Regions from separate parts of the Nonomuraea sp. CA-143628 genome, predicted to be linked through region 3. Evidence: predicted binding sites of a transcription regulator. Region 3 holds the regulator's gene; each other region holds the start of a gene.
What was found. Region 3 encodes LexA, which represses DNA repair genes until DNA is damaged. Its sites were predicted from a motif close to TCGAACANNTGTTCGA; they were not measured.
Positions count from the first base shown of each region.

Region 1: recA (recombinase RecA) is a predicted target of LexA. The motif match lies at 4,066-4,081, and genes of this name have one in related genera.
Region 2: ACQP2T_RS62065 (DUF5131 family protein) is a predicted target of LexA. The motif match lies at 3,444-3,459, and genes of this name have one in related genera.
Region 4: ruvC (crossover junction endodeoxyribonuclease RuvC) is a predicted target of LexA. The motif match lies at 1,309-1,324, and genes of this name have one in related genera.

Region 1 covers NZ_CP192072.1:10,164,974-10,170,163, forward strand. The annotation lists gene rny (ribonuclease Y) at 1-437, opposite strand, end outside; gene recX (recombination regulator RecX) at 1,233-2,810, opposite strand; gene recA (recombinase RecA) at 2,848-3,948, opposite strand; gene ACQP2T_RS46045 (SecDF P1 head subdomain-containing protein) at 4,298-4,810, shown strand; partial or broken gene ACQP2T_RS46050 (RNA-guided endonuclease InsQ/TnpB family protein) at 4,918-5,190, opposite strand, start outside.
Region 2 covers NZ_CP192072.1:13,530,020-13,535,209, reverse strand. The annotation lists gene ACQP2T_RS62075 (trypsin-like serine peptidase) at 1-562, opposite strand, end outside; gene ACQP2T_RS62070 (hypothetical protein) at 1,259-1,774, opposite strand; gene ACQP2T_RS62065 (DUF5131 family protein) at 3,489-4,235, shown strand; gene ACQP2T_RS62060 (three-Cys-motif partner protein TcmP) at 4,232-5,190, opposite strand, start outside.
Region 3 covers NZ_CP192072.1:3,486,336-3,491,525, forward strand. The annotation lists gene ACQP2T_RS16310 (DUF4287 domain-containing protein) at 71-358, opposite strand; gene ACQP2T_RS16315 (winged helix-turn-helix transcriptional regulator) at 455-1,102, shown strand; gene lexA (transcriptional repressor LexA) at 1,655-2,365, opposite strand; gene ACQP2T_RS16325 (hypothetical protein) at 2,394-2,648, opposite strand; gene ACQP2T_RS16330 (LysM peptidoglycan-binding domain-containing protein) at 3,997-4,266, shown strand; gene nrdR (transcriptional regulator NrdR) at 4,788-5,190, shown strand, end outside.
Region 4 covers NZ_CP192072.1:5,225,630-5,230,819, forward strand. The annotation lists gene ACQP2T_RS23875 (carbohydrate ABC transporter permease) at 1-63, shown strand, start outside; gene ACQP2T_RS23880 (GNAT family N-acetyltransferase) at 75-1,232, shown strand; gene ruvC (crossover junction endodeoxyribonuclease RuvC) at 1,345-1,902, shown strand; gene ruvA (Holliday junction branch migration protein RuvA) at 1,899-2,504, shown strand; gene ruvB (Holliday junction branch migration DNA helicase RuvB) at 2,536-3,567, shown strand; gene yajC (preprotein translocase subunit YajC) at 3,786-4,211, shown strand; gene secD (protein translocase subunit SecD) at 4,254-5,190, shown strand, end outside.

The sequences.
Region 1 (5,190 bases), 6.7 Mb from region 3:
TCAGCCAGCTCGACCTCGGTCTCGCCCAGCTTGCGATCGCGTTCGGCCTGCCGCCTGGCCTCCTCGTCGAGCCGCTGCTCGCGCTCGGCCAGCCGCCCTTCCCTGCGTTCGAGGTCCGCCCGGAGCTCCTTGAGCTCGGCCTTGAGTATCCGCCCCTCCTCCTCGACCTCGCGCCGCAACTGCGCCGCGTTCTCGGCGGCGGCCGCCGACCTGCGCAGGATCTCCTCGGCATCGGACTCGGCCTTGCCCCGGATCGCCCCGGCCTCTTCACGAGCCAGCTCAAGCTCCTCGTGTACGGCCTGCAACTGCTCGGGGCTCGGCTTGAGCACCCGCGAACCGCTGCCCGATGTGCGGCGGACGACGATGAGCAACGCGGCGATCATCCCGAACGCCAGCAGGAGCACCGCCACCGACAGCACCACGACAAGCGGCCCCATGTACTCCCCGCCCTCCTCGCGTCGTCAAGACTCGTAACGCGCCCTCAAAACGGGAGGGGTCACATGCGCGGCGCTGATCGCCCAATCGGCATCTTCACCACGACCGATATCCAACCAAGACTGACCGGGCGTCGACTGGGGTAGCCGACACCTCGCCTGCCTCGATCCACCGAGCTCGTTCGTCCGTCAATCACCGGTATGGCAATCCGCACTGCGCGGAGTAACTCCTCGCTGCCGTCGAGGTTATGCGTCGAACAAGTCACGAGCAAGCAAACGAGTCATCAAGCGTGTCTTAAGGGCTTGCATCTCTTCATTGAGGCAGATTTCCCGCTTCTGCCCCGAAATGCCGCTCCACGCGCAACTACGCACGCCTTCCCACCGAGCCCCAGCCCCACCCGGAAACAGGACCACCGCTGGCCCAGGCTCGGCACTCCGTACCGGAAGAGACGCAGCAGCCCCCACCGGCACAGGCCAGGCACCTGTACCGAGACGCCCCAAGCACCCCTGCCCGACAGGACGGAACAACCTGGGGCGGGGTCTGAACGCCGAGCGGGTGGTGTGGGCCACTCGTCTACGGACTGCTCAGCCCTGGAACAGAACCACGCGCCCCTTACCGAAAGAACCGGCCGAGCCGAGCCGCCGAACCAGCCCAGGAGGCGCCCAGCGGAAAGGCCGGAGCGGGCGGAGCGGGCGGAGCGGAGCGGGCGGAGCGGAGCGGACACAGCAGACGGGGCGGCCTGGCAGCAGACGGAACTCGTGGGGGTGTGATCCGGTGCGGGCAGGGCCGCGTGGAGGTCAGGAGAAGTCGTCCTCGATCTCGACGCCCTCCGTCTCCAGTGCCTCGCGGATGACGCGAAAGGCCAGTCCCGGGGCGTACCCCTTTCTGGCCAGCATCCCGGCGAGGCGGCGAGTTCGGACCTGGGGGTCGAGACCACGGGTGGAGGACAGCTTCCGTTCGACGAGGCGGCGCGCCGTTTCGAGCTCCTGGTCGGGCTCAAGGCGGTCCACGGCCTCGTTGACGGTCTCGGAGTCGACGCCGCGGTGGCGAAGCTCCGCGGCCAGAGCGCGTTTGGCGAGCCCACGACCGTGGTGGCGGGAGTCGACCCAGGCTTCGGCGAATGCCTCGTCATTGATCAAGCCCAGCTCGGAGAAGCGATCGAGGACCGCCTCCGCGGCTTCATCCGGTACGTCACGCTTACGGAGCGCCTCGGCCAGTTGGGCTCGCGTCTTGGGAGCCATCGTGAGCAGACGGAGGCAGATGGCCCGAGCCACCGACTCAGGGTCGGCGTGGGGAGCAGCAGCGGCGGCCGACCCCTCATCGGGCCCGTCGGGAAGCCACCCACCACGCCCCCGAGAGCCCGCCGAACGTGCCCCCTTCCCACCCCGCCCACCTGATCGCCGTCCTCTACCGGAACGCCTCTCCCCACGTCGGCCACCCTGGTACGGATCATCTTGGTACGGATCATCCTCGGCCTGGCCACCGGTATAGGAACCGCCCTCGAACTGACCGCTGTCGGTGCCCGCACCGGACGACAGCCCGTCCTGGGAGAACGGCATGGCGCCTCGGGGAGAGGGGTTGTCCGCAGTGGACGATGAAGTGCCTTGGGCAGGCGGAGGCACGTCCTGGCCCCAGGGAGACGCCCTGCCTGCGCTGGGCGGTGAGTGATCCTGGGCAGGCGGCCAGACGGTTTCTTGGGGCGCGGTTGAGAGCCGCTCATCGTTCTGTCCGCCGCCCGACTCGCTGCCCGAATCACCGGACGACTCATCGGTCGACGCTGCGCCCAACTCGGAGTTCGGCTCAGTAGGTGCGTGAGCGGGCTGGGCCGAAGGTGGGTCGGTCGCGGGTGGGTCGGCCGGAGGGCGGGACCGTTGGCGCCATTCGCTGAGCGAGGGCCACCCTGCCGACGGCTCCCCGCCGGACGACTTTCCACTGGATAGTGCAGCGCCAGACATCTTCCCACCGGACAGTTCGCTACCGGTCAGCTTGCCACCTGACGGTTCGCCACCGGGTAGCCCACCTGATGGTTCACCCCCAGACAGCCTCCCACTGGACGACCTCCCACCGAACGACTTCCTACCGGACGGTTCGGTGCCGAGCAGTTCCCCGCCAGACAGCTCACCGCCAGGCAGCCTCCCACCAGACGAGTCGCCGCCGGGCACCCTCCCGTTGGACCGTTTCCTCCGGGATGGTTTCCGGCCTCGGGGTGAGTCGTCCGAGGAGGACCCGGAGGGCCAGGTGTCCTCCGGGGTTGATGACCGCGGAGAGAGGCTGGCGCTGGAGTTGCGGCGGCGGCCCGGAGGCGGGGTGGGGAGGTCTGGCCAGGCGCCCCAGTCATGGGGGTGGGGCGCCTGCGACGGGTCCGTGTCACTCATTCCGACGACCGATCAGAGTCACTCATGCGGCGACCGATCAGACGTCACCGGGCTTCGGCGTGGCGGCGGCCTTGGCGCCGCGGCCCGAGGGAGCGGCGGCTGGGGCGGCCGGGGCCGCGGGTGCCTCGGCGGGGGCGTCCAGGCGGGGGCCGACGCCGAGCTTGTCCTTGATCTTCTTCTCGATCTCGTTGGCCATGTCGGGGTGGTTCTTCAGGAAGTTGCGGGCATTCTCCTTGCCCTGGCCGAGCTGGTCGCCCTCGTAGGTGTACCAGGCGCCGGACTTGCGGACGAAGCCGTGCTCGACGCCCATGTCGATGAGGCCGCCCTCGCGGGAGACGCCCACGCCGTAGAGGATGTCGAAGTCGGCGACCCGGAAGGGCGGGGCCATCTTGTTCTTGACGACCTTGACCCGCGTGCGGTTGCCGACCGCCTCCGTGCCGTCCTTGAGCGTCTCGATGCGGCGGATGTCGAGACGGACCGAGGCGTAGAACTTGAGCGCCTTACCGCCGGTCGTGGTCTCGGGCGAGCCGAACATGACGCCGATCTTCTCGCGGAGCTGGTTGATGAAGATGGCGGTGGTGCCGGTGTTGCTGAGCGCGCCGGCGACCTTGCGCAGGGCCTGGGACATCAGGCGGGCCTGGAGGCCGACGTGGCTGTCGCCCATCTCGCCCTCGATCTCGGCCTTGGGGACCAGGGCGGCCACCGAGTCGATGACGATGATGTCGACGGCGCCCGACCTGATCAGCATGTCGGCGATCTCGAGCGCCTGCTCACCCGTGTCGGGCTGGGAGACGAGCAGGGCGTCGGTGTCGACGCCGAGCTTCTTGGCGTATTCGGGGTCGAGGGCGTGCTCGGCGTCGATGAACGCCGCGATGCCGCCCGCGCGCTGGGCGTTGGCCACCGCGTGCAGGGCGATCGTGGTCTTACCCGAGGACTCCGGGCCGTAGACCTCGACGATCCGGCCACGCGGCAACCCTCCGATGCCCAGCGCGACATCCAGGGAGATCGAACCCGTGGGGATCACCTCGATGGGGGCTCGGGCGTCGTCGCCGAGGCGCATGACGGAGCCCTTGCCGAACTGCCTCTCGATCTGAGCGAGGGCGGTCTCGAGGGCCTTCTCGCGGTCGTTGATAGCCATGGGAACTCCCCCTGGAGGGTTGTGGTCCGATCAGTCGAGTGAAAGCTACGGCCTGCCACCGACAGTTTTGCGGAGTCGTCGCTGGGAGGGCGCGTGGCCCGGCGGACTACATCCTAGCCGAACGGCTGTTCGATCACAGCAGGAACACGCGCTAATACCCCACGCAACGGCTCCTGCCCCCTGTCATCGAAGGCTGACCGTTGCTACTGGAAGTTGATGACCATAAGGTTCATGCGGCCATGGTTTGGCCGAGAGCCTCCAGTCGTCACGAGCGTAGGTGGAGAACTCCCTGACGATCAGACGAGAGGGGATGGCTCCTTGTGGGAGGGGTTCTGTGAGGCGCGTTCATGTGATCACCATTGTCGCGGGAACGATCGTCACTCTTGGGCTGGCAGCCGTCATCATCTTCACGACGGCCAGAGTGCTCACAACGATGACCGGAGCGCCCCGATCTGAGCCACACGCGACATCTTTTGCGCTGCTGCCCGTACTTGAGATGTCCTCCATTCCCTGCGCCGCGGGTACGGTGGGCGCTCTCGACGGCACCTCGTGTTACAAGCTCGGCCAGGGCATGACCGGCATCAGAGCAGAGAAGGCGACAGCCGGCTTGTCCGGGGGGACGACCTGGGTAGTCCAAGTCACGCTCAACAACTCCGACAGTGCCAAGTTCGCCGCGCTGACATCGGCCCTGTACCAGTTGCCCGCCCCACGGAACCAACTCGCCATCGTCATCGACGGCAAAGCGATCACCGCGCCGACCATCACACAGCCGATTTCTGGGCCCGAGCTGGAGATCAGTGGCGCCTTCACCCGGAAGGACGCCACCGACCTGGCAAGACGGCTGGCCGGCGGGCCTAACTGACCGACGCCTTCCGCCGACCTATGTGATCACGCGCTGTCAGCTTCTCGGCTGTAAGCGACCGAGCTTGCAGCTCCTCGCCGTCGATGGCTTCGACGGTCTGGTCCGCGTCAGGCAGCGTGACTCACTGCCCAGCCCGTAACGCCGCGTGTGGCGATGTTGCGGGCTGCGTTGACGTCGGCGTGCTCAGCGAAGCCGCACGACGTACAGCAGAAAGAGGCTTGATCGAGCCGGTTCTTGCGGTCCACATGCCCGCACGAGGAGCACCGCTGGGAGGTGAAAGCCGGGTCGACGTGGATGAGCGCGACCCCAGCTCGGGCCGCCTTGTAGCCGATGAACGCTCCCAGTTGGTGGAAGCTCCAGGAATGCAGCGTGACCCGCTG
Region 2 (5,190 bases), 3.7 Mb from region 3:
AGACGGTGACGAAGGCGTAGTCGCGGTCATAGTCCCGGTAGACGGGGAAGTCGTAATGGGTGAAGGCCTGCTTCCCGACGTAGAGCCCCCATGGCGCCGTGCCGTCGGCGTAATCGGGAACGAAGACCCACTTGTCGAGGGTGGTCTCAACGCGCTGGGTGTCGTACACGCACTGACCGGCCGTGGCGACGAGGTTGCGGTATTGCGACTGTACGGCGGCGCCCGTGCACCAGTGCGGCTGGCCGTCGGCAGCAACGAAGAACACCTTGCCCGAGGTGGTGGGCGCCTTGGCATTCGCTCCGCCGGAATTGAGCGGAGGCACCGGCGCGGTACTGCCGGGCTTGGTGTCAGGGGTGTTGCCGCCGGTGGAAAAGACCTCGTCGACGGCGGTCTGGATGTTGTACGGGGTGGCGTTCTTCAGGTTGGCGCCGCCATCGCCAAGCCAGAACGTCGCGACCTCGACGGCGGCCGCTTGAGAAGCGACCAGAGGATCGGTCCACACACTGTCGGCCTGGGCCGGCGCGGCCATCAGACTCGTGGCCAGCAGGCTAACGGCCAACACACCTAAAGTTCGCTTCACGTCGCATCTCCGGGGGTTCACTGGTTGGTCGATGACAGAAATTCGAACCTGTGCTCGATAGTGCGATTAGACGCTACATGACCGATTCGGACTGATCAACCGATTTATGGTCTGTCCGTAAACCCTGCGAGACGACAAAGCGTAGAGTCAACGGCCCTATTGGGGCGCAATGACATCCGCAAGGGGTCCTGACCGATATGCCAGCCTGGGAACACGAGTCCGGCATGGCGGCAGGTGAGGTGCGCCTCGCGTGGCAGCCGTCCAGATGAAGGACGCCGGCAACCGTATGGACGGCGCCCTCTGGGCTTCCCCTCAAGACCGACTGCGATCCCTGACGCCCACAGAAGATCAAAAAGGCCCTCTCCCCAAGAGCGGGGCGAGGGCCTCTCACGTGCGGAGGATCGGGGATTTGAACCCCGGATGGTGTTGCCACCAAACCGCATTAGCAGCTTGGATCTCGTACGTCCCGATCGGTTCAACCTGGACCACCTGGCCATGTGCGGCTGCATGGGACGGTGTTGTACGGGGTCGGATTGCAACTAGAACTGCAACTAGACCCCGTCCCAACATGCGTCATCAGGTTCGGCATGTGATCTGAAGCCCTGTCAATCGCACTCACTAGGAGCCCGGTGGTTTCCGAGACCGCAGGCTACATGCAGACCGCCAGGTGGTCGACGGTCACAAGGACATCCAACAGTAGAGCAGCTGGTCGTTTTCTCCCGCTCGACGTGCCAGGCCGACAAGATCCGTGATGAGGGACAGCGTGTACCCCGCGTCATCGTCGGTGAAGTTCGAGAACTCCTCGATGGCTGCCCATTGCTCTGCCAGCGTCGGCAGGCGTGCGTCGTCGACGGCGGCGAGCACGTCGCGCATGTGCACCGGCAGTTCCACGATGCCTGGGCCTTCCATATAAGGAGAGTCTTCCGGCAGGGCATCCCACTCCTCGGCACTTCGCGGGGCGCCCTCCGGGGGCGGGTACAAATCCACGGTCTCGACCAGGCCCACAGAGAAATCCACTTCGCTGGCAAACGCCACGAGCTGCCCCAGGATCACTTCAGGGTCGATCCATTTGGTCTCCACCACATCGAACTCCGGAACCCCGCGAGTTGCGTCGGCGATCACACGGGAATGCTCTGGCTGGACAGCCGCCGCGGCACGGTCCGCGGCACGGTAGTACTCATAGAAGATGCCCACGCAAGTGCTCCTGTCCTGATCTTTGCCAACATGGTCAACTTCTCGGCAGACGGACACGGTAGAGCATGTGACCGACATTTCCACGACTCGGTTCAGGTGAGTGCACTGTCCATAGCCAGCTGGTGGATTTCGGGCCGGGCCTCTGCGGCAAGCCGCGCGGGTGCGCCGCACGTCTGCCAGCAAGATTGGCGACGGTCACTTCACCGTGCGGACGCACGCACCTCTCCTGCCGGCCCTTACTGTCACCGTCGTTCCAGCCCGTCAGGGGAGAGTTCTCGGTCGGGTCGGCTTGTCCTGGGCGACGGCGACGGGAAGAGCCGGTCAGCCTCAGCTACTGACAACGCAATGCTTGTCACGATCATGTTCGAATCAGGTCGACGCCCCTGCGCGGTCCGTCCTGAGTCGCTCTTAGCGGCCTTGTCGTGCAACCCAGAAAGCCGGTGTTCGAGGGCGGAGACCGGAAGGTTGTACAACCTGCGTAGGCTCATCGCCTTAAGATCGAAGCAGGGAGCGTATTCGATGAGACTGTTCAAGACTCGTAAGTCGTCGTGCCACTGCCGGCCACAATGGCCTGGTCTTGTGACGGAAATGAACGGCTATACCATGCCGTGCTTACCGGACGATCGCGGCAGCTTGTTGACCTCACTCGGTGACCGATCGGCCTGGTGCGGCGAGTGTGGCGCGACCTACCCGGGCAACTTCGTCCTCGAACCAGATACGCCACCCCCGTTCGAGTGGGCGCGAGAGCCGAAGAACACGTTGTGCTCCTGTGAGCCGCGGTGGCCGCAACTGATGGTCATGGTGGACGGACAGTGGTACCTCGGCTACCCAGGTTCGAGCGGACAGCTCGTCGTTGACGGTGCGGCGGAAGAGGCCTTCTGCCGCAACTGCGGTGCCTACTTCCTGGGGGAGATGGTGGTCGACCTCGATGACAGATCACACCTTGTAGAGCCAGGGGAGATGTAGCTGGTGTGGGGCGTCACGTCGCACTTGCTCGGTGGGTCAGGCTTGAGAAATAAGGCTCTGGACCGTCCATCGCCTCAGTCCTTTCGGCGGATGCCCGCCGACGAGTGATCGTGAGCGCCGTCCCAACTGCCAACAGTTTTACCGCGCGTGACCGTTGCGGCTGAGATATAGCCTTCCACCTATGCCATGACCTTGCCTCATCACGATGCAAACCGTGATCATTTGCATGTATATGCACGGCGGGAAGTTGCGGCGGAACCCCGTCAGAGGGGCTGGCGCCCTCGGCTCGGCGGATTCGACCAGGACACTCGGCAGCGAGGGGTTTGGCCATGCTCAGCGGGGAATGTAAGTGCGACGCTCGCTAGCCAACCCGGTGCGCTAGGACTGAGGAACGAAGTCCCAGCGCGGCGATCGCCCCCGGCCCTCTACGCAGCCCAGCCACCACATGGCGATCGTAGGGCAGATGGATCTCCTGCCTAGACGACCAGTGATCGCAGGTCAAGCCAAGTATTGCGTGCGGTGGATGAGAACCCGGCCTACGGGCAGTGCCTGTAGGCAGAGGGCGAAACAGCAATGAGTATCCGAAACACGATGTCCTGCTTAACGCACTGCTCTAAGTTCGTCCTGGCCACCTCTGTTGCATCAGCAGTAGCGGCGAGGACTCCTAGAGGCCGAAGCGTGATGTAGTTGTTATCTTGATTTGTCGAAACTTTGTTTGAATGAGATATGGTCGTATCAAGGAGGAGCCATGGGGGACCGTAGCGCCATTGAGTGGACTGAGGCGACCTGGAACCCCACTACAGGGTGCGATCGGGTATCGCGAGGGTGCGATAACTGCTACGCCATGACGCTTGCTGCTCGGCTCAAAGCCATGGGGCAACCGCGCTATCAGCGCGATGGAAATCCTAAAACGAGCGGGCCGGGATTCGGACTCACTTGCCACCCTGAGGCCCTCTCGCTTCCGCTGTCCTGGAAAAGGCCTCGTCGAGTATTTGTGAACTCAATGAGCGATCTCTTCCACGCTCAAGTTCCGATCGAGTTTGTTCAGCAGATATTCGACGTTATGGCTGCAACGCCGCAGCATACCTATCAAGTCTTGACCAAGAGAGCGAAGCGGCTGAAGCGGATTGCATCGCGGCTTTCATGGCCGGATAACGTCTGGATCGGAACATCCATAGAAGATGCTGACGTTCTGGACCGTGTAGACGACCTCCGGATGGTTCCCGCGGCAGTGAGATTTCTTTCATGCGAACCGTTGTTGGGGCCTCTGAGTGACTTGTCGCTTGATGGCATTCATTGGGTGATCGTAGGCGGCGAAAGCGGTAAGAATGCCCGTCCCATGAGCGTTGATTGGGTGGAAGAGCTTCGCCTTAAATGTCAGCGGGCAGATGTCCCCTTCTTCTTCAAGCAATGGGGAGGGCGAACGCCTAAAGCCGGAGGGCGGCAATTGCAAGGGAGGACCTGGGACGACATGCCGCTAGTGGCAGCGAGCTAAGGGAAGTCTATCGTCACGCCATCGGTGAACTGTCGTTTGCCGGGCGGACGATTGACCTGGATCGCACCACTTTTCTCCAGCGGTCTTAGAACTGGCCGGATGTGTGTTTCGCGGTAGGGTGTCTCCAAGATGGCGTACCACTCGACTTCTGAGACGGTCACGCCCCGCCTACCTGTGAACCGTTGAAGAATCGCCTCGCTCAGGGGGCGTAGATCCGGTTCGAGGGTGAACAGCACATCTTGGCCAGCGAGCCTATCGGAGAATTGACAGCCAGATCCGGGGTCCACTTTCCACATGGCATCCTTCATGAGCTTAACGCCCAATTGGTGGCGAGTGCCGTGGAAGAGGTAGTAGCCGATGTTTCCAGTGTTGTTTGTCATTGCGAATGACTGCACGAAGTTGAAGCCGACTTGGTCGCGTAGCTGCCGTACGTATACTTCGCGCAGATGTTCAACCCGATCGGCATCTACCGTGTAGCTGTTAAGGACGTCCCGAACATCCATGCCAAAGAGGCCGCGCATGGCATTCTCCTGGCCGTCACGAGTAATGAATCTTTGCACATGCCCGACCATGAAATTGACGAAGATCTCTGTGCGCGGGTAGGCCAGGAGATCGGTCAGGAGGTTCATCGGAAGGCCGCTATAGCCGAAGGGATCGACGAAAGCGAATGTTGGAGCCAGATTCCGCTTCTGCTCTCGTAAGGCATCGATAATGCTCTCGGCGGCCTTGTCGAAGCGGTCGTTTTCGACATGCGTCTTAATGTTGCTCGGCCAAGGCGCGTATTGGGTTTTTAGAGAGTCGATCTCCTTTTGTAGGTTGGCGGCGTTGTCTGCATCGGCCTCTATAAAGAGAAAGGCAAACTCTCGATTCCGCATGTTCTTAAAGTGTCGATGTTCAATCAATCGCCGAAGCGAGATTAGGGGAGAGCCTTCACTGTCATCGTTGTAACGACCAC
Region 3 (5,190 bases):
TCCTTGTGATGGCCCGCAGCCACCCGGTGGCCTGATTCTGTGGGTGAGTAGCAGTTGCCGGGTCAACTCGTCAGGGTCGGTTGTTCTTGCCGTCCAGCCATAGCGTGTCGGACTCATCGCGATGGGAACTCGAGCTGCCGACGTGTTTGGCGTCGATCTTCGGCCCCTTTTTGATCACGTGCACCAACGCCATCGCGTGTCCACGTCCGAGGTCATAGTCCTGCTTCAGCCAGTCAGTGATCACTCCGGCTTTCACGGACGGCTCGTCGAAGCCGCGCTCCTTCGCCAGAGCGATGAACTCACGTGGAGTCAGTCCGGTCTTGGCCTCGATGTTGTCGAGGTATGCCTGGAACGACATGCGTTCTCTCCATTCCGTGGGGGAAGCCCTGCGAGCTGCAAGCTTGTATTTTGCAAGTACGATCTGTCAACTGAATCATGGGATAAGATCTGCATCATGGCGTCTCGGGAGTACGGACAGTTCTGCGGCCTGGCCCGCGCGATGGAGATGGTCGGCGAACGGTGGAGCATGCTGATCATCCGTAACCTGCTCACCGGGGCCCAGCGCTTCACGGACCTGCGCAGGGGCTTGCCCGCGATCCCGACCAACATCCTTTCGGCCCGCCTCAAACAACTCGAAGAGATGGGACTGGCCACCCGTCGCGCCCTTCGGCATCCCGAACGTGCGGTCGTCTACGAGCTCACCGACTACGGACGCGACCTCGAGCCGGCGCTGATCGCGCTGGGCCGCTGGGGCGCGCGGACGCTCGCCGAGCCTCGCCCAGGCGAGCTCGTCACCGCCGAATCAGTCGCCATGTCCTTCCGTACCACGTACCGGCCGGAAGCCGCCCTAGGAGCCACCGTCGGCTACGAGGTCCGCATGGGCGATCACACGCTCCGCCTGCAGATCATCGATGGAATACTCACAGTCGGCATCGGCCCGCACCCCGCCCCCGACCTCGTCATCGAACGGCTGACCGGCCACCCCATCCGCGAACTGATGAGTGGCAGCAAGGCCCCCAACGAAGTGCTCCACGACGGCAGCGTGCGCGTAGAAGGCGATCCCGTGCTACTCAGTCGATTCGCCGAGATGTTCCGCTTCTGATCAACAGGCCGGCCATGCCGTTCACCCCGGCCTGATCCCTTCCTCGAAGCCTCAGGATCTCGCGGGTCTGTCCAGGAAGTGATTCAACGAGATTTCTGCTGGCGGGATGGCCGCGCGGATGCTGCAGGCGGAAGCGGATCTCCGCCAGGCGCTTGCGGGATCTGGGCGGCTCGCTCGTCCCGCAGGAGCCGTGCGGCGTCGGCCCGTGGTTCCGGGGTGTCGGCAACGCCATCGGACCTTAATAGCTATCAGGAGTCCAGCGGACACGTTGATGACGTCGGCAAGATCTCTCTTTGGTGCGCCGATTTCCGCCAGCAGTCGGTCGCGGGGTCCGGCCGCCTACGATCCAGTCCTTGACCCCGAGGCCGACGGCCTGCCATCCGTTTCCTGTCCTGAGACCGGCGTTCTGGCCGCATGGCTGATGGCCGTACTTCTGGGGGTGCGCGGACGGGGGCATGGCAGGCGTGTTGCCTGCCATGCCCCCGTCGCATGTGTACGGCGCCGATGCCGTACGCCGTACGGCGGGCGCATCACCCTGTCATGCGTGTGGTGCTAGAGGCGGCGGAGGACTGCCACGACCTTGCCCAGGACGCTGGCCTCGTCGCCCGGGATCGGGTCGTAGTTGGCGTTGTGGGGCACCAGCCAGACGTGGCCGTCCTTGCGCTTGAACGTCTTCACCGTGGCCTCGCCCTCGATCATGGCCGCCACGATGTCGCCGCTCTCCGCGACCGGCTGCTGGCGGACGACGACCCAGTCGCCGTCGGCGATGGCGGCGTCGATCATCGAATCACCGGCGACCTGCAGGAGGAAGAGGGTGCCTTCACCGACCAGTTGCTTGGGCAGGGCGAAGACGTCTTCGACGCTCTCCTCGGCGAGGATAGGCCCACCGGCGGCGATCCGGCCGACCAGCGGCACGTATGCGGCCGTGGGCCTGCTCACCGGAGAGTCGGACTCGTTGGCGGCGTCGGGATCGACCCAGAGCACGGGCTCGCCGGGCAGACGCACCTCGAGCGCGCGCGGCCGGTGGGGGTCGCGTCTCAGGTAGCCCTTGCGCTGCAACGCCGTCAGCTGGTGCGACACGCTGGACGTGCTGGTCAGTTGCACGGCCTCGCCGATCTCGCGCATGGACGGCGGGTAGCCCCGCTGTTGGACCGAGTCGCGAATCACCTCGAGGATCTTGCGTTGCCTGGGTGTCAGGCCCAGGGAGTCACGCCGACGCACCGCGAGGTCACTGACCCCGTTGGCGTCATCCCGATCGCTCATGATCTGCCTCCTCGCCCGGCGGCCCGCCTCACCGGCGAATCTCCCGGTCCGTGGTCTTCGTGTCGCACACAGCGACCGTATCGCTGTTGAAGATCATCTTCAAACAATTGTTCGAGTCTTCCTCGAAATTGTTGGCAGCGTGGTGTACAACATCGTACGGGAGTTCGATCGACACCGTGTTCGATTTGCCGATCTTTATTGGGTCTTTTTTTCGGGCCGGGACGGCTGGGAGGTCACACATGCGAGCGACCACCATCACAGATGCGACCAGCGACGACGTCAAGCGACTCACCCTCCTGGCAGACGCCACCCGGCGGCCGGTGGCAGAGGGCGGAAACACGGGTGACGACCGAGGGGACGGTTGTCGGGGCGGCGATTCCGCCAACCGGCCAGATGCCGACGGGCCGGATGCCGACGGGCCGGATGCCAACGGGCCAGGTCGCGAACGCCCGCATACTCGTGACAGCTCCGACAGCCGGGCTCCGGGGTCCGTCGGTTCAGGGCCGGTTGGATCGGCGTCTGTTGGTCCGAGGTCTGCTGGTCCAGGGTCTGCTGGTTCGGCGTCTGGCGATTCGGGGTCGGCCGGTCCGAGGCCTGGCGGTCCGGCGTCGGCCGGTTCGGGATCCGGTGGTTCGGGGTTCGCCGGTCCGGGGTCCGCTGTTTCGGGACCAGAAGGCCGTCTCGGGATAGCGGGAGGGGCCCGTTCCGGAGTCGGGGGTGCGGGTCGTCTGCGGAGTGGGGGCGCGGGCATTCGCGAGGGTGGAGACGGAGGCCGTATCGGCAGGGAAGGCGGAGCACGGCCTGCGCGCGGGGGCGGGGGTCGTCCCGAATACGGCAGTGGGGGCCGTCCGGGGGGAGGCGGCGTACGTACCGGGGGAGGATCGGCTGGCAGAGGGCCTCTCAGCCGTCGGGCTGCGGCGCAGGGGAGACCGCTCCTGTGGTTGGTGCCGGCGCCACGCCCTGACGCCGACGACACACTGCCGCCTGGTGGAAGTGTGCGACCCACGGACGCGACCGGGCGCCCAGAGGAGCCCGCAAGTTCAGCGGAAGCCGGGCGATCGGTGGAGTCCGGGAGCTCCTCGCTTCGGGCGGGCGACGGCCGCGCGGAGGGCCCTCTGCGCGATGCGGGCGTTCGGCCCAGTGAGGCAGAAAGCCGACCCGGGGGCCGGTCCCGTGGGGCGAGTGGCCGGTCCGAGGGTCGATCCCGTGAAGCGGATGGCCAGTCTGAGAGCCGGTCCCGGGAGGCAGGGCGCCGGTCCGAGAGCCGGCGCCGTGGGGCGGGTGGCCGGTCCGAAGGCCGGTCTCAGGAATCGGGTGGCCGGTCCGAGCTTCGGTCTGGGGAGGCTGTGGTCCCCTCAGAGGGGCGGGCGCGCCGGGTGGGTGGTCGACACCCTGCGCGGTCAAAGCGTGTGGGAGGGCGTGCCGGGGGCCGGGCTCGGGAAGTGGCAGGTCGTTCCGGTGGCCGGGTCCGTGAGGTGCCGGGCTCGCACACGCGCCGTCCCCGGCGTAAGGGTGGCCTGCCCGCCGATCGGACCCGTCTGTCCAGGAGGCAGGCCGGCGTCACTCGACGGGGGCGGCGTAATCCTCCCGTACGGCTCACGCGACGGGGGCGGGCCGTACTGGTGATGGCCATGGCTCTGCTGTCCCTGGGCGGCTTCTGGCTCGGCACCCGCGCGGTCAGCCAGGCGTCCGCGGCGCCCGCCGTACCGAGTCATGCGGGTCTGCCGTGGGTGACCGTCCACGAGGGGGACACTCTCTGGACGATCGCCGACGCGATGGCTCCCGACGAGGGCGATCCTGGAGCGGTCGTGAGCGAGATCAAGCGGCTGAACGGCCTGCCCAGCTCGCTCATCCGCCCCGGCAGCCGCCTGTACGTCCCGAGCGCCCACGCCCTGCCGTAAGCCTCGAACAGTCCTGATCGGTGCCGTGCGGAGGCCGTGCCGCCCGGTGTCAGTGCCGTAACCGTGTGTTGCTGTGTGATGTCGTTCGGCCCCGACGCGGTCCCGTTCTCAACCGGTGGGCGATACGGTCCGTCCCCAACCCAAAGCGCGGAGACGAGCGCGTACGGATGTGCCGTACGAGATGCCTGTGAGCCGTGTTCACCCACGTGAGACCGGCCAACCAACGTGACCAGCGAGGCGAGGAACACACCCCCACCGGCCGGTGTTGACGACGACACGCCCGAGCCGGACCAAGGTGGCTGCGCTGATCAGCGACTTCGGCGGCAAGGCCCCGTCCAACTTGCGTTCATGGTCGCTCGCTTCTACGGTTGGACCACAACATCTAGTAGTTACACCGATGTAGTTCACCACAAATTGTGTTTCTCTGACCGCACCATGGCGAGCCGTGGGGCGTGCGCGAGCGTACGCAGAAGAGTGCTTTACGCCTGTGGTGACCACACGGTCGAGGAGGGCGAGCAAACGTGCACTGTCCGTTCTGTCGTCATCCCGACACGAGGGTCATCGACAGCCGCTCGACAGAGGACGGCGCGGCCATTCGGCGCCGCCGTACCTGTCCGGAATGCGGGCGCCGGTTCACCACGCAGGAGACCGTACTGCTGATGGTGAGCAAGCGCAGCGGAGTAACGGAGCCGTTTTCGCGTGACAAGGTCGTCGCGGGCGTGCGACGGGCCTGCCAGGGCAGGCCGGTGAGCGAGGATTCGCTGGCGCAATTGGGCCAGCGCGTCGAGGAGGCCATCCGGGCCAAGGGTGCCGCCGAGCTCCCCTCCAACGAGGTGGGGCTGGCGATCCTGGGTCCGTTGCGGGAGTTGGACGAGGTGGCCTACTTGCGATTCGCATCGGTATATCGCGGTTTCGAGAGCCTGG
Region 4 (5,190 bases), 1.7 Mb from region 3:
CTCTACCTCGACCGGCTCGCCATCACCGTGGGCCGTTCGCGGGCGGATGCCTCACCTGCGTAAATTGTGGGACCGTGGACATCCGTGATGTGACCTCCGACGACCTCGACGCCGTTCTCGACCTCCGCCAGCGCGCCTTCGGCCTGATCCCGGCCGCCGAGCGGGAGCCCTGGCGCCAGGCGGCGCTGCCGGCGCTGGCCGAAGGCCGCCTGCTGGGCATGTTCGACGGGCCCAGGCTGGTCGCGTCCTCGCGGCTGCGCCCGTTCACCCAGTGGTGGCACGGCAAGCCGCAGCCGCTGGCCGGGGTCGCGGCCGTCACCGTCAGCCCGGAGGATCGCGGCAAGGGCGTCGGCGGCCGGCTCACGCAGGCCACCGTGGAGCGGGCCGTGGCGTTCGGCGATGCCGTGTCCGCGCTCTATCCGGCCACCACGCCGCTCTACCGCTCGGCCGGCTACGAACACGCGGGAGCCCAGCACCGCGTCACGCTCCCGGCCGAGGCGCTGCGGACGATCCCGCCGAGCGGCCGGGTCGAGCTGCGCAGGATGGGTCCCGGCGACGCGGCCGAGGTGGTCTCGGTGCTGCGGCGGGCATACGGCGCCGCGCGCGCCTCCGGCCCCATCTCCTGGGACGAGCGCACCTGGGCGCTGCGGCTCGGCCAGGAGGACGATTTCCTCTATCTGGCGCCGGACGGCTACGTCGTCTACCGCTGGGCCGGCCCGGACATCGAGGTCGACAACCTCGTCGCCGAGTCCGAGGAGACCGCCAGGGCGCTGTGGTCGCTGGTGGGCAGCGCGTCGTCGATGGCCGAGCACGTCACCGCCAACGTCGCGCCCGACGACCCGGTGCTGTGGCTGCTGCGTGAGCGGTCCACGGAGCGCATCAAGCAGGTGCGGTGGATGTTCCGCGTCCTCGACGTGGCGGCCGCCGTGGAGCGCAGGGGATACCCGGCCGCCGTCGCGGGCGAGGTGGTCGTCGAGGTGACCGACCGGCTGCGGGCGGGCAACACGGGGCGCTGGCGGCTGGAGTTCTCCGGCGGCTGCGGGGCCGCCACGCCGCTCGGGGACTCGGGGGAGGCCGGGGCGGTGCTGTCGATCAACGGCCTGTCCGCCCTGTACGCGGGGATCCCGGCGGCCACGCTGCGGCGCGGCGGCCTCATGTCCGGGCACGAGCGCTACGACGAGCTGCTGGACACCGTCTTCGCCGCCAAGCCGTACATGCTGGACTACTTCTGACCGCCCCGGCCACGTCCGCCCATGCTCGCGGGCGTTTCCCGATGCGCGGGCACGTCAGCCGAGGTAGAGTCTCGTGCCGAACAGATGTTCGGCGGCGCGGGGAGGCAGGCCGGTGCGGGTGATGGGCGTCGATCCGGGGCTGACCCGGTGCGGCCTTGGCGCGGTCGAGGGGCGGCCGGGCGCGCCGCTGTCCTTGGTGGCCGTCGGCGTGGTGCGCACCGGCGCCGACGAGGAGCTGGGCACCCGGCTGGTCGGCATCGAGGCCGGCATCGAGCAGTGGCTCGACGACGTGCGCCCCGACGCGGTGGCGGTCGAGCGGGTGTTCAGCCAGCACAACGTCCGCACGGTCATGGGCACCGCCCAGGCGGCGGGCATCGCGGTCCTGTGCGCGGCCAGGCGCGGCCTGCCCGTCGCGCTCCACACCCCGTCCGAGGTCAAGGCCGCCATCACCGGCAGCGGCACCGCCGACAAGAAGCAGATCGGCGCCATGGTGACCCGCCTCCTGCGGCTCAGCGAGATGCCCAGGCCCGCCGACGCCGCCGACGCGCTCGCCCTGGCCATCTGCCACGTGTGGCGCGGCGGCGCCCAGCACAAGCTGGCCGAGGCCGTGGCAAGGGCCCAGAGCCGCACGGCCCGGGGCCGTACGACAGGGAAGGACGTGGCGCTGTGATCGCGTCCGTGGCCGGGCAGGTGACGGCGATCACCCCCTACGGCGCGGTGATCGAGGTCGGCGGGGTCGGCATCCTCACCCACTGCACACCCGCCACCCTCGCCGCGCTCAGAGTGGGCGAGGAGGCGCGGCTGGCCACGTCGCTGGTGGTGCGGGAGGAGTCGCTCACCCTCTACGGCTTCGCCACCGCCGACGAGCGCACCGTCTTCGAGCTGCTCCAGACGGCCAGCGGCGTCGGCCCCAAGGTGGCGCTGGCCATGCTCGCCGTCCACACGCCCAACGCGCTGCGCGTCGCCGTGGCCTCGGCCGACCTCAAGGCGCTCACCAAGGTGCCGGGCATCGGCCCCAAAGGCGCCCAGCGCATCGTGCTGGAGCTCAAGGACCGGCTCGGCACGCCCGACGAGGCGCTCGACGCGGCCCTCAACGGCGACCGGCGGGCGGCGGCCTGGCGCGACCAGGTCCACTCGGGCCTGGTCGGGCTGGGCTACTCCGGCAAGGACGCCGACGAGGCCATCGCCGCGGTCGAGCCGGAGGCGGGCGACGATCCGCAGATCGCCGTCCTGCTCAAGGCCGCCCTGCGAACGCTGAGCAGCGCGCGATGAGCGGTGCGGTGATGAGCGGGGAGGTCCAGGCGTGAGCCTTGAACGTGATCTCGTCTCGCCCGACGCCGAGGGCGACGAGCTGCAGATCGAGGCGGCACTGCGGCCCAAGCGGCTGAGCGAGTTCATCGGCCAGGCGCGGGTGCGGGAGCAGCTGTCGCTGGTGCTGGAGAGCGCCATGCGGCGCAATCGGCCGCCGGATCATGTGCTGATGAGTGGTTCGCCGGGTCTGGGCAAGACGACACTGGCTATGATCATCGCAGCCGAGTTGAGCGCTCCGCTCCGCATCACCTCAGGGCCGGCCCTGGAGCGGGCCGGTGACCTCGCGGCCATCCTGTCGACGCTGGCCGAGGGCGAGGTGCTGTTCATCGACGAGATCCACCGAATGGCCCGCCCCGCGGAGGAGATGCTCTACCTCGCGATGGAGGACTTCCGGGTCGACATCATCGTCGGCAAGGGCCCCGGCGCCACCGCGATCCCGCTCGACATCGCGCCGTTCACCCTGGTCGGCGCCACCACCAGGGCCGGTCTGCTGCCCGCGCCGCTGCGCGACCGGTTCGGCTTCACCGCGCACATGGACTTCTACGAGGTCGAGGAGCTGGAGCGGGTCCTTTACCGCTCGGCCAGGCTGCTCGAGGTGACGCTGCCGGGCGAGGGGGCGCACGAGATCGCCAGGCGCTCGCGCGGCACGCCCCGCATCGCCAACCGCCTGCTGCGCCGGGTCCGCGACTTCGCCGACGTGCGCACGGAAGGCGTCATCGACCGCGACATCGCCTCCGCGGCCCTCAACCTGTACGAAGTCGACCCCGAAGGGCTCGACCGGCTCGACCGCGCGGTGCTCGGGGTGCTGCTGCGCAAGTTCGGCGGCGGCCCCGTCGGCCTGTCGACGCTCGCGGTGGCCGTCGGCGAGGAGCCGGAGACGGTCGAAGTGGTGGCCGAACCCTTCCTCGTACGCCAAGGACTGCTGGCCAGGACCCCGCGCGGCCGGGTCGCCACCGCCGCGGCGTGGCACCACCTCGGGATGACTCCGCCACCCGACGCATTCGGAGCGACACTTTTCGACTGATCACAGAACGGTTGCAACCGTTTCAATATGGGAACTTCCCCGCGCGCCGAAACGCTGCTTCGTTGCCGCGTTTCGCAACAAGCGCCTACACTCCGTGGCTTGGCTGGCTGTGTAGGCTGACGGGCTGAGCGGCGCGGCCCCGAGGCTACGCACGGAATTTCCGGCGCGAGGCCGGTGTCAACTTCTTGTACGACAATGGAAGGTCGCCCCTTATGAACATGGGACAACTCGGAAGCATCCTGCCGCTGATCCTTCTGGTGGTGGTGTTCTACTTCTTGCTGATCCGTCCCCAGCGCAAGCGCCAGCAAGAAGCGACCGCCATGCAGAACTCATTGGCTCCGGGTGCCCGTGTCATGACCACCACCGGCCTGTTCGGAACGGTGGTCGCGGTGGACAATGAGGACGTGATTCTCGAGGTCGCCCCCGGGATCGAGACCCGATGGGTGAAGGCCGCCATCGGGCGTGTCGTCACTCCCGGAGACGCTCCGGCCGACGAGCCTCTCGCCGACGAGCCCGTCGCGGACGACACGGCCGGCCACGAGGTAGTCAAGGGCGACGACGACAAGGACGACACTCCCCGTGAGGAGACCGAGACGACCGTGGAGCGCAACGGCGGCAAGGACTCCAGCACCAAGCAGTCCTGACTAGGCTCTGCCTCAAACCCCTATCTGAAAGACTGACGACCAGTGGCCCGACCGACCAGCCGCCACAGCCGACCGGGGCGAACGCTCCTGGTGCTGCTGGCGCTCATCATCGCCCTCGGTGGGACGATGTTCCTGCAGAAGGCGTTCACGCCCAAGCTGGCACTCGACCTCGCCGGCGGCACGACGGTGACTCTGTCTCCCCAGACCCTGAACGGCGCCTCTCCGCCTGAGGAGATCCTGGACCGCGCGGTGAACATCATCCGCGACCGGGTCAACGGCACCGGCCTGTCCGACGCGGAGGTCGCCAAGTCAGGCGACAACATCATCATCTCCGTTCCGGGCGCGGGTCAGGAGGAGGTCATCAAGCTGGTCGGCACCACGGCGGAGCTCCGCTTCCGCCAGGTGCTCGCCATGGCGGCCACGCAGGCTCCGCAGGAGCTCGCCACCGAGGCCCCCAAGCCGGGCACCTCGCCGTCCGCCGCCCCGTCCAGCACGGCGACCTCCAAGCCGTCGGCCAAGCCGTCCTCGTCGGCGAAGGCCCCCCAGCCCAGCGCGTCGCCCACCGGCAAGGCCCTGTCCTCGGCGCTCGTCGCGCCGACGGCCACCCCGTCGGCCAGTGCACCGGCGACCGAGGCGCCCAAGGCCCAGGAGACGCCGAAGGCTCAGGAGACCAAGAAGGGCCAGAAGGACGCCAAGACCACCCCGGCGCCCACCCCGACGTCGAGCGGCCAGCCGCCCGCCCAGGACCCCAATGCGGGGATCAACACCCAGGGCATCGACCCGGCCGTGCTCGCGCAGTTCAACAAGCTCGACTGCAGCGACCCGAAGAACCGCGGCAAGGGCGTTCAGGACGACCCGAAAAAGCAGTTCGCCGCGTGTGAGTCCGACGGCAGCCTCAAGTACGTCCTCGACGTGGCCAAGGTCGTCGGCACCGACATCGCCTCGGCCAACGCCGGCGTCCAGCAGGGCAGCACGCAGT